3 regions of the Cobetia sp. cqz5-12 genome follow, and region 3 is predicted to be linked to each of the others. Evidence: predicted binding sites of a transcription regulator. Region 3 holds the regulator's gene; each other region holds the start of a gene.
What was found. Region 3 encodes PhoB, which activates phosphate uptake and scavenging genes when phosphate is short. Its sites were predicted from a motif close to TGTCATANNNNTGTCANA; they were not measured.
Positions count from the first base shown of each region.

Region 1: a site for PhoB is predicted at 1,332-1,349, ahead of F8A90_RS06935 (putative 2-aminoethylphosphonate ABC transporter substrate-binding protein). Genes of this name have one in related genera too.
Region 2: a site for PhoB is predicted at 1,301-1,318, ahead of phbB (acetoacetyl-CoA reductase). Genes of this name have one in related genera too.

Region 1 covers NZ_CP044522.1:1,620,891-1,624,163, forward strand. Annotated here, with positions in the region: gene F8A90_RS06925 (SDR family NAD(P)-dependent oxidoreductase) at 1-234, opposite strand, end outside; gene F8A90_RS06930 (UTRA domain-containing protein) at 560-1,273, shown strand; gene F8A90_RS06935 (putative 2-aminoethylphosphonate ABC transporter substrate-binding protein) at 1,419-2,465, shown strand; gene F8A90_RS06940 (putative 2-aminoethylphosphonate ABC transporter ATP-binding protein) at 2,528-3,273, shown strand, end outside.
Region 2 covers NZ_CP044522.1:3,901,062-3,904,334, reverse strand. Annotated here, with positions in the region: gene F8A90_RS16155 (EVE domain-containing protein) at 109-588, opposite strand; tRNA gene F8A90_RS16150 (tRNA-Met) at 747-823, opposite strand; tRNA gene F8A90_RS16145 (tRNA-Met) at 867-943, opposite strand; tRNA gene F8A90_RS16140 (tRNA-Met) at 996-1,072, opposite strand; gene phbB (acetoacetyl-CoA reductase) at 1,443-2,189, shown strand; gene F8A90_RS16130 (DUF349 domain-containing protein) at 2,330-3,273, opposite strand, start outside.
Region 3 covers NZ_CP044522.1:4,136,698-4,139,970, forward strand. Annotated here, with positions in the region: gene ubiA (4-hydroxybenzoate octaprenyltransferase) at 1-803, shown strand, start outside; gene phoB (phosphate regulon transcriptional regulator PhoB) at 1,027-1,716, shown strand; gene phoR (phosphate regulon sensor histidine kinase PhoR) at 1,724-3,046, shown strand; gene cysZ (sulfate transporter CysZ) at 3,226-3,273, opposite strand, start outside.

The DNA.
Region 1 (3,273 bases), 1.7 Mb from region 3:
TTGCTGGATGGCGCTGCGGTCGGAAACGTCGCATGCGATGCCCTGGAAGGTGCGCCCGAGAGCGCGGATATGTTCACCTACATCACCACCATCGGCGGTCATGCTGGCACTGATGGCAATGATATCGGCGCCGGCCTCGGCGAGGGCGATCGCCATGGCGGCCCCGATACCGCGACTGGCACCGGTCACCACGGCGGTCTGATGACTGAGGTCGAAGGGTTTGACGTCATGCATGTCGCGGCTCCCATATCAGTAAAGTCTCACGCAAGCCTACTCGAGAACGCGGACGTTCACGAATGCCGCCTGAGATGACTCTCTGAGCGACAGCGCCGCCATCCACGCCTGTGAGCTCAACCAGGCGGCTGTCATCTAATCCTGCAGCGCCACCGGCATGTAAGCTGGCAGGCCATTGCGAGTCACGCGAATGTGATAGTTTCTGGAGCAACCAGCCGTTTGGCGGCGCAGAGTCCCGGGCATTTTCTTCGCCGGCGGGGCAAGCGGCGCCGTGTTATTACCCGGTAGTGGCAACCCTCTTCATCTTTGGTCAGGACTCCTCGTCATGAGTGATGCGTATTACCTCCACCTTACCGATCGCCTGCGCGAACAGCTGAAGGACCCTGATGCCTTTGAAGAGGGGCGATTGCCTTCTGAACGAGTGCTGGCCGAGCGCTTTGATACCACGCGCGTGACGTTGCGTCAGGCGTTGGGACAGCTGGAGGGAGAAGGGCGCATTCATCGCAGCAATCGGCGTGGGTGGTTCGTGTCGCCGCCGCGGCTGGATTATGACCCCACGCGTGACTCCGGCTTCAATGACTATGTGACGGCGCAGGGGCGGCGGCCACGCACGGAAGTGCTGCTGACCGATGTTCAGGCCTACCCACCGGCTGCGCAAGCGCTGGGCCTGGCGGCCCAGACACCGCTCTATCATATTCGCCGCCGGCGTTTTGTGGATGAGCGCGCCGTGCTCAGCGAGTCGATGTGGGTGGTGCCGGAGCGCGCGCCGGGACTGCTCGAGGAGGGGCAGTTCGGGGTGTCACTGTGGGCGGAGCTGCGCGGGCGCTACGGCCTGACGCTGGCCCACCGTGAGCTGCGCTTCTACTCCGAGTCGCTGGGGGAGCAGGCCGCCCGGGAGCTGGGGGTCGCCATGGGCAGCCCCGGTCTGACCGTGCGTCGCGCTACCTTCGATGAGCAGCATCGTCCCATCGGCTATGACGAAGAGCGCTGGCTGCACAATGCGCTGTGCATCACCGTCACGCTCAAGAACAAGCCCTGAACCCGCGCTGCAGGGACACTATATGAGGTAACACTGTTTCACTGGGCCTTCAACTGACTGTCACGGGGGTGTCATTCGGCCCGCCCATACTCTTGGTATATACCAGATGGCGAGAGCCATTCATTCCAAGCGTTGGAGAGTCCCGATGTCCTTCTTGACCCGTTCCTTCCTCACCCGTTCCTTGCTGGCCAGTGCCGTTGGTCTGGTCGTTTCCCTCAATGCCCAGGCGGCCACCGAGCTCACCGTCTATACCGCGGTGGAGTCCGATGATCTGCAGAAATATGCCGAGCGTTTCCAGCAGGCGCATCCGGATATCGACATCAAATGGGTTCGCGACTCCACGGGCGTGATCACCGCACGATTGCTGGCCGAGAAGGACAACCCGCAGGCGGATGTGGTGTGGGGCCTGGCCGCGACCAGCCTGCTGGTGCTCGAGAAGGAGGGCATGCTGTCGCGTTATGCCCCCAAGGGAGTCGAGGCGCTGGATAGCAAGTTCGTCGATCCCGCCTACCGTGATGGCCAGGACCCGTCCTGGGTCGGGATGGACGCCTGGGTCGCATCGCTCTGCTACAACACCGTCGAAGGTGAGCGACTGGGAGTGCCCAAGCCGACGTCCTGGGAAGACCTCACGCGTCCCGAGTTCAAGGGCCACGTGATCATGCCCAACCCGAGTTCTTCCGGTACCGGCTATCTGGATGTCGCCAGCTGGTTGCAGCTGTGGGGTGACGAGGGCGGCTGGGAGTACATGGACCGCCTGCACGACAACATTGCCCGCTACACCCACTCAGGCTCCGCGCCCTGCAATCTGGCCGGTTCCGGCGAGGCCGTGGTCGGTGTGTCCTTCGCCTTCCGAGGCGCGCGCCTCAAGGCACAGGGCGCACCGGTGGACCTGGTCTTCCCCGAGGAAGGGCTGGGCTGGGACATGGAAGCCGCGGCGATCATGAAGGGCACCGACAAGCGTGAGGCGGCGCAGACACTGATGGATTGGGCCGTGTCCAAGCCGGCCAATGAACTCTACAACGAAGGCTATGCGGTCGTGGCCTATCCGGGGGTGGCCAAGCCGATCGAGCATTATCCGGCCAATATCACCGAGATGATGATCGAGGCTGACTTTGCCAAGGCGGCCAACCAGCGGGATGCAGTGCTCGCCGAATGGCAGCGCCGTTACGACGGCAAGTCTGACAGTCAGTAAGTCACGCCCAGCCACCTTCGTCATTGCCCCGGCGCCTTGCGCCGGGGTCGGGAGTTTCTCGCATGTCTCTTGTGACCGCCCCCCCGCGTCATCACGCCTCGCGTCAAGCGCCGCCATCGACTACCGGCGCCTCATCTCGCGCGGTCTCCGGCCCTGCAGCCCGGGCACCTGCGCGTGACGCAGCGCCTCAGGCACCCATCTCGCGTTCTGCGTCGTCAGACAGCATCCACCTCAAGATCAGCGGCCTCACCAAGCGCTATGGCCAGTTCACGGCCCTGAGCGAGATCGACCTCGCGATCCGCGAAGGCGAATTCGTGTGCTTCCTCGGCCCCTCCGGCTGTGGCAAGACCACCTTGCTGCGCGCCATCGCCGGGCTTGCGCCGCAGAGCGAAGGCACCATCCACCAGCGCAGCCAGGACATCTCGCGGCTGCCGCCGCAGGCGCGCGACTTCGGCATCGTCTTCCAGTCCTATGCGCTGTTCCCCAATCTCACCGTGTACGACAACGTGGCCTATGGGTTGCGCAATCGGCGCGATGCGCGTGACGCGATGCGCCGCCGCGTGACGGAGCTGCTCACCCTGGTGGACCTGGCCGGCAGTGAAGGCAAGTATCCGGCGGCCCTGTCCGGGGGCCAGCAGCAACGCGTGGCACTGGCGCGGGCGCTGGCGACCGAGCCGGGGCTGCTGTTGCTCGATGAGCCGCTTTCAGCACTGGATGCGCGCGTACGCCTGCATCTGCGCAGCCAGATCAAGGCGCTGCAGGCACGGCTGGGCGTCACCACCATCATGGTGACCCACGACCAGGAAGA
Region 2 (3,273 bases), 240 kb from region 3:
GATTCAAGGCTCGCGCGCGAGCCGGTTGGCCTGATGATGCGGCCCGTCGCAGTGGAGTTCAAGGCGCTGCCGGACACTTCCTCACGTGCGCGCCCCGGGCGCGTCGGTTCATGGCAGCAGAGTGTCGCCGGCCAGGCTGGCGATGCAGGCAGCTTCGCTCTCGCTGAGCGGCATCACGGACAGGCGTGCACGGCGCACCAGGTGGCTGTCCGCCAGCTCGGGCCGGGCCTTCAGGCGCGCGATGGGCAGGGAGTTGCGCAGCGGGCGAAGGTAGCTCAGACGCGGGGCGACCCAGCGTGGAGGCTTGTCGGCATCGATGTCCGCCACCTGACGTGGGTCGAAGCCCTTGTGCTCGGGGTCACTGGCCGTCGGGTCGGGCAGGGCGAGTTCGCTGACGACAGCCAGTCCGACCACTGCAGGTACCTTGCAGCTGGAGTGCTGGATGAGCACGACATCACCGAGCTGCATCTCGCGCAGGAAGTTGCGCGCCTGATAGTTGCGCACGCCATCCCATAGCGCCGGTGTTTCGCGGCGCAGGTCATCCAGCGAGAAGGCATCGGGTTCGGTCTTGACCAGCCAGTGACGCATGCAGGCACTCCCTTGGGGCTGACGTGATGAGTGGGAAGGTGATGGGCGTTGAGAAAGGGACAAGCGAGGTCCGGGCGCTGGCCTCAGCGATATCCTCGCACAGGAATTTCACGCATACGAAAAAGGCCTGATGCATGGCATCAGGCCTTTCGAATTCTTGGTAGCGGGGACCGGATTTGAACCGATGACCTTCGGGTTATGAGCCCGACGAGCTACCAGACTGCTCCACCCCGCAACACTGGGTACTGCCTTTGCTCCAACTCTGACGCATCAGAGGTTGGTAGCGGGAACCGGATTTGAACCGATGACCTTCGGGTTATGAGCCCGACGAGCTACCAGACTGCTCCATCCCGCAACATCACGTTGGTGTCTGACCAGCAATTGCCTGATAGGCAACGATTTGTCAGTGGTAGCGGGGACCGGATTTGAACCGATGACCTTCGGGTTATGAGCCCGACGAGCTACCAGACTGCTCCACCCCGCATCAACGTGGGGCGTAGTATAAGGATATACAGTGCTGCGTCAACCGTTATCCCGTAATTGGCGCAAACTTCTCGTGCCCGGTGAGTCGTCACCAACCCGTCTGCGTGCCTCGAGCGATTATCGGCATCTTGTGTGAGAGATCTGCTACATACATTCCCGCTGCATCCTGTCCATACTGAGGAGGACGCGCCTCGCGCAGGCGGATGGCAGGCGTCACAGAGTGCACGATTGTCATCAGGCTGTTAGAGACGCGGGTCATTGTTGTCGTTGCAGGCATTCTCGTTTTCTCAGGGCGGGGGTGTCCGCAGATTCGCCAAGCTGTGCCCAAGCCAAGGACACAGGACGTTCCAGGATTAGGGAGACACAATAAGATGACTCAAACAGCACCCGTCGCATGGGTTACCGGTGGTACCGGTGGCATTGGTTCCGCCATCTGCCGCGAGCTGGCGAACCAGGGGTATCAGGTAATTGCGGGTTACAGGAACAAGGAAAAGGCAGAGGGGTGGCTGACGGAACAGCGCGCTGCCGGGTTCGAGAACATCGCACTGTCCGGCATCGAGCTGGACAACTTCGAAGCCTGTCAGGCAGGCGTCAACGAAATCCGCGAGCGCTTCGGTCCAATCGCGGTACTGGTCAACTGCGCCGGCATCACGCGTGATACCTCCATGCGCAAGATGAGCTATGAGCAGTGGCGCGAAGTCATCAACTGCAACCTCGACAGCGTCTTCAATACCTGCCGTGCCGTCATCAATGACATGCTGGAGCACAAGTACGGCCGCATCGTGAACATCTCCTCCATCAATGGCCGCAAGGGCCAGTTCGGCCAGGTCAACTACTCGGCCGCCAAGGCGGGCATGCATGGCCTGACCATGGCCCTGGCGCAGGAAACCGCGACCAAGGGCATCACCGTCAACACTCTGTCGCCGGGCTATATCGCCACCGACATGATCATGAAGATCCCCGAAGAGATCCGTGAATCGATCCGCGAGACCATCCCGGTCAAGCGCTACGGCCAGCCGGATGAGATCGCACGCGCGGTTGCCTTCCTGGCCGACGAGAAATCCGGCTTCATCACCGGTGCCAACCTGGACATCAATGGCGGTCAGTTCATGGGCTGATGCTCTGTGATAGCGCGAGCCAGAACAGGGTTGGCACCCGGCCCCGCCTGACGAGAGAATGAAAAAGCCCCCGTCTCGAGAGAGGCGGGGGCTTTTCGTTGCGTTACTCGCTCAGGCGTCAACGGTTCAGGCGTGCTGGCTCAGTGATTGAACAGCGCATCGAAGCGCGGCAGCTCGGTCTGCCAGGCGTCCCAGTCCAGCGGACCGTTGGCGAGCAGCGCATCCAGCACCTCATCCAGCTCTTCTTCACGCTCCATGCGCTCACCCAGCTGCTGGTTGATGCGCGCGACCTGCACGGTCAGGCGGCGTGATTCATCTTCGCTGCCCAGCGGGGCCTCGAACAGAATGGCCAGGTGAACACGCAGCTCGGCCAGGCGCTCGTTGGCAGCGCTGCAGTTGCTCGGCAGGGCCTGGCGCATCTGGTTGCGCGCCGCATTGGCCTGACGGCTGTTGTCGTCGAAGGCCGAGGTGTTCGGCAGCTCGACATCCTGCACGTCGCCGTTGCGCGCGCTGGCATCCGCCACGGCGTGCTGCTCGAGCAGATCACGCCATTGCTGCCATTCCTCGCGCAATTGCAGGGCGTGCAGTTCATCCAGACGCTGCTCGCGACGCTTGAGAATGCCGGTCCAGCGACGACGCATGCCGTCGCCCCGCTTGCCACGCGGAAGCGGGCCGAGGGTGTCGGCTTCCTTCAGGGCGTCATCGAGCAGTGCGGCGTCTTCCAGCGTCTCCGGCTCCCAGTTGTCGAGGCGCTCGATCAGCGCCTGCCACTGATCCAGGCGGGCCTGCTCGCGGCTGTCGCGGTCTTCGCGGTCCTGATCGCGTGCGGCGAAGATACGATCGCACGCCGCGCGGAAGGCGGCCCACAGACGTTGTTCTTCGCCCTTGGGCGCGCGGCCCATCTCGCGCCAGCGACTCTGCAGTGCCTTGGCCTGTTCGGCACGGGCACGTGCCGGCGAGTCCTCATTGGCCAGCGTCTCGACGGCGTCGACCAGTGCCTGCTTGGCGGCGGCGATCTGGCCTGCACGGCTGTCGATCAGCCCCTGCAATGCGGTCAGCGCCTCACCGAAGCGATGCGACAGCT
Region 3 (3,273 bases):
CCTGGCTGCTGATGTGGCCGACTCTATGGGCGCTGTGGCTGGCGGCAGATGGCATTCCCGAGCGCACGACCCTGCTGATATTCATCGCCGGGGTCTATCTGATGCGCGCCGCCGGCTGCGTCATCAACGACTACGCCGACCGCCATTGGGACAAGCATGTCGAGCGCACGCGTGACCGGCCGCTGACCTCGGGTCGCATTTCGGAGCGCGAGGCGCTGACGCTGTTCGGGGGGCTGGTCGCGGCCGCCTTCGTGCTGGTGTGCTTCACCAACCTGACCACGGTACTGCTGTCGATCGTCGCCGTGCTGCTGGCGGCCAGCTACCCGTTCATGAAGCGCTTCCACCATCTGCCCCAGGTGGTGCTGGGCGCCGCCTTCGGCTGGGCGATTCCGATGGCCTTCGCCGCGACGCTGGAGGAAGTGCCGACCTACGGCTGGTGGCTGTTCGCGGCCAATCTGATGTGGACGGTGGCCTACGATACCGCCTATGCAATGGTCGATCGCAACGACGACCTCAAGGTAGGCATCAAGTCCACCGCCGTGCTGTTCGGGCGTGCCGACAAGCTGATGATCGGCCTTCTGCAGCTGGGCATGCTGGCGGTGTTGATCGGCATCGGCCTGCACCTGGCGCTGGGTATCTTCTACTGGCTGGGGCTGGCTGCCGCCGCTGTCACCTTCGTCTGGCAGCAACGTCTGATCCGTGAGCGTGAGCGTTCACCCTGCTTCCAGGCCTTCCTCAACAATCATTGGACGGGTCTGCTGATCTTCGCCGGTATCGCCCTGGCGACCTGGCCGATGAGCTGACGTCTGCATGAACATCAGTTTTATTTGATTTAAAGCGACCCCTGCCCCCGGTTACTCCCCAGCCCACGGTTCATGCCGGCCGCCCACCCTTCAGAGGCGGCTGGCAGGCTTGCGTGCAAGCTGCCATGCTGGCAGTTGTCATCTCGTTGTCATATAAGCGGGTTGTAATCGTCATCGACTTGTCATTCTGGCGCGTGCGCCGACTGCTGCATGGGATCTAGCGATGAGCTCCAAGACCGTACTGATTGTCGACGATGAATCCTCGATTCGCGAGATGATCGCCGTTGCCCTCGAAATGGCGGATTACCGCGTACTGGAGGCAGACAATGCCCAGGACGCCCACGCCATCGTCGTCGATGAAAAGCCCGATCTGCTGTTGCTGGATTGGATGATGCCGGGCACCAGTGGCCTGGAGCTCGCGCGGCGTCTCAAGCGAGACGAGACTACCTCGGAGTTGCCGATCATCCTGTTGACCGCCAAGGGCGAGGAAGACAACAAGATTCAAGGCCTGGAAGCCGGCGCCGATGACTACATCACCAAGCCCTTCTCGCCGCGCGAGCTGGTCGCCCGTCTCAAGGCCGTGCTGCGTCGCACCACGCCCAAGGGAGTCGAGGAGGCGGTGGAAGTCGAAGGCCTGATGCTCGACCCGGCCAGCCACCGCGTCACCGCCCACGGCAACTCGCTGGATGTCGGCCCGACCGAATATCGCCTGCTGCAGTTCTTCATGACGCATCAGGAGCGTGCCTACACGCGCAGCCAGCTGCTCGACCAGGTATGGGGCGGTAACGTCTATGTCGAGGAGCGCACCGTGGACGTGCACATCCGCCGCCTGCGCAAGGCGCTGGGCACAGGCCATCAGCATCTGATCCAGACCGTCCGCGGCACCGGTTACCGCTTCAGCGCTCAGGCCTGAGGAATTCATGCGCTATTGGACCAACGAGCTATGGCGCCTCGGCTACCTTGCCGGTGGCTTCGGCCTGATCGGTGGCCTGCTGGGCCATCTTGGCTGGGGCCTGGCGCTGGGGCTTTCGCTGTATCTGTTCGTCCATCTCAAGCATTTGAAGAGCCTCTACACCTGGCTGATCACCAATCCCCATGAAGAGCCACCGCCCGGCGATGGCGTCTGGGGAGACCTGCTCGATCGTCTTTACCGCTACCAGAAGGGCCAGCGTCAGGCTCAGGAGCGACTGCGCAGCATCCTCAACCGTATCCAGGAATCCTCAGAGGCCATGCGCGACGGCCTGGTGATGCTGGACAACCACGGTGACATGGAATGGTGGAACAGCGCGGCCGAGCAGCTGGTCGGTCTCAAGGCCAGCCACGACCGCGGCCAGCACATCACCAATTACCTGCGTGACCCCGTCTTCATCGACTACTTCAATCGGCTGGCCTATCGCGAGCCGTTGACACTCCAGTCACCGCTGTCTGACAACCTGACGCTGCAGATCTCCATCACCCTGTTCGGTGACAACGAGCGTCTGGTCATGCTGCGTGACGTCACCCGCCTCTATCGTCTTGAAGAGATGCGCCGCGACTTCGTGGCCAATGTCTCCCATGAACTGCGCACGCCGCTGACCGTGCTGGCCGGCTATCTCGAGACCTATTCCGATTACGCCGATGACCTGCCCCCACGCTGGCAGCGTGGGCTTGGTCAGATGCAGAGCCAGACCGACCGCATGCAGCACCTGGTCGAGGACCTGCTGACCCTGTCACGCCTGGAAACCGACGAACTGTCCGACAACGGTCGCTGCATCGACATGAGTGCCCTGCTCGCCCATATCCGCGACGATGCTGAAGGCCTGTCCCAGGGACGCCACACCTTCACCATCGAGGCCGATACCAGCCTGTCTCTGCGCGGTGAGGAGCAGGAGCTGCGCAGCGCGATCTCGAATCTGGTCTTCAATGCGGTGCGCTACACCCCCGAAGACTGCCATATCACCCTGCGCTGGAAGGCGGATGACCAGGGTCTGCTGGTCGAGGTGGAAGATGACGGGGATGGCATCGACCCGGTCCACCTGCCGCGCCTGACCGAGCGCTTCTATCGCATCGACAAGGGCCGCAGCACCGCCACGGGAGGCACCGGCCTCGGACTTGCCATCGTCAAGCATGTGCTGATTCGCCATCAGGGCCATCTGGAGATCGACAGCCACCCCGGTGAGGGCGCGCGCTTCCGCTGTCACTTCCCCGGCGAGCGCGCCTGCCAGGCGAGCGCTTCCCAAGCCAGCAGTGCGCTAGCCCAGTGATGGCCTGAATCAGTCCCTGAGCGGACGCCAGCCCAATGCAGAACGCCCCGCAGCCACCTCGAAAGGAGGCGATTGCGGGGCGTTTCCTTTGGTCCGCCAGACGACGCTGCGGCGACCTCGACGACAAGCCAGTACAGCGACAAGCCAGTTCAGCGATGAACCAGCTGCGACAGGCTGTCTCAGCGACGCGGTGCCGGCAACTGACGGTAGTGGCTCTGCCACATCAA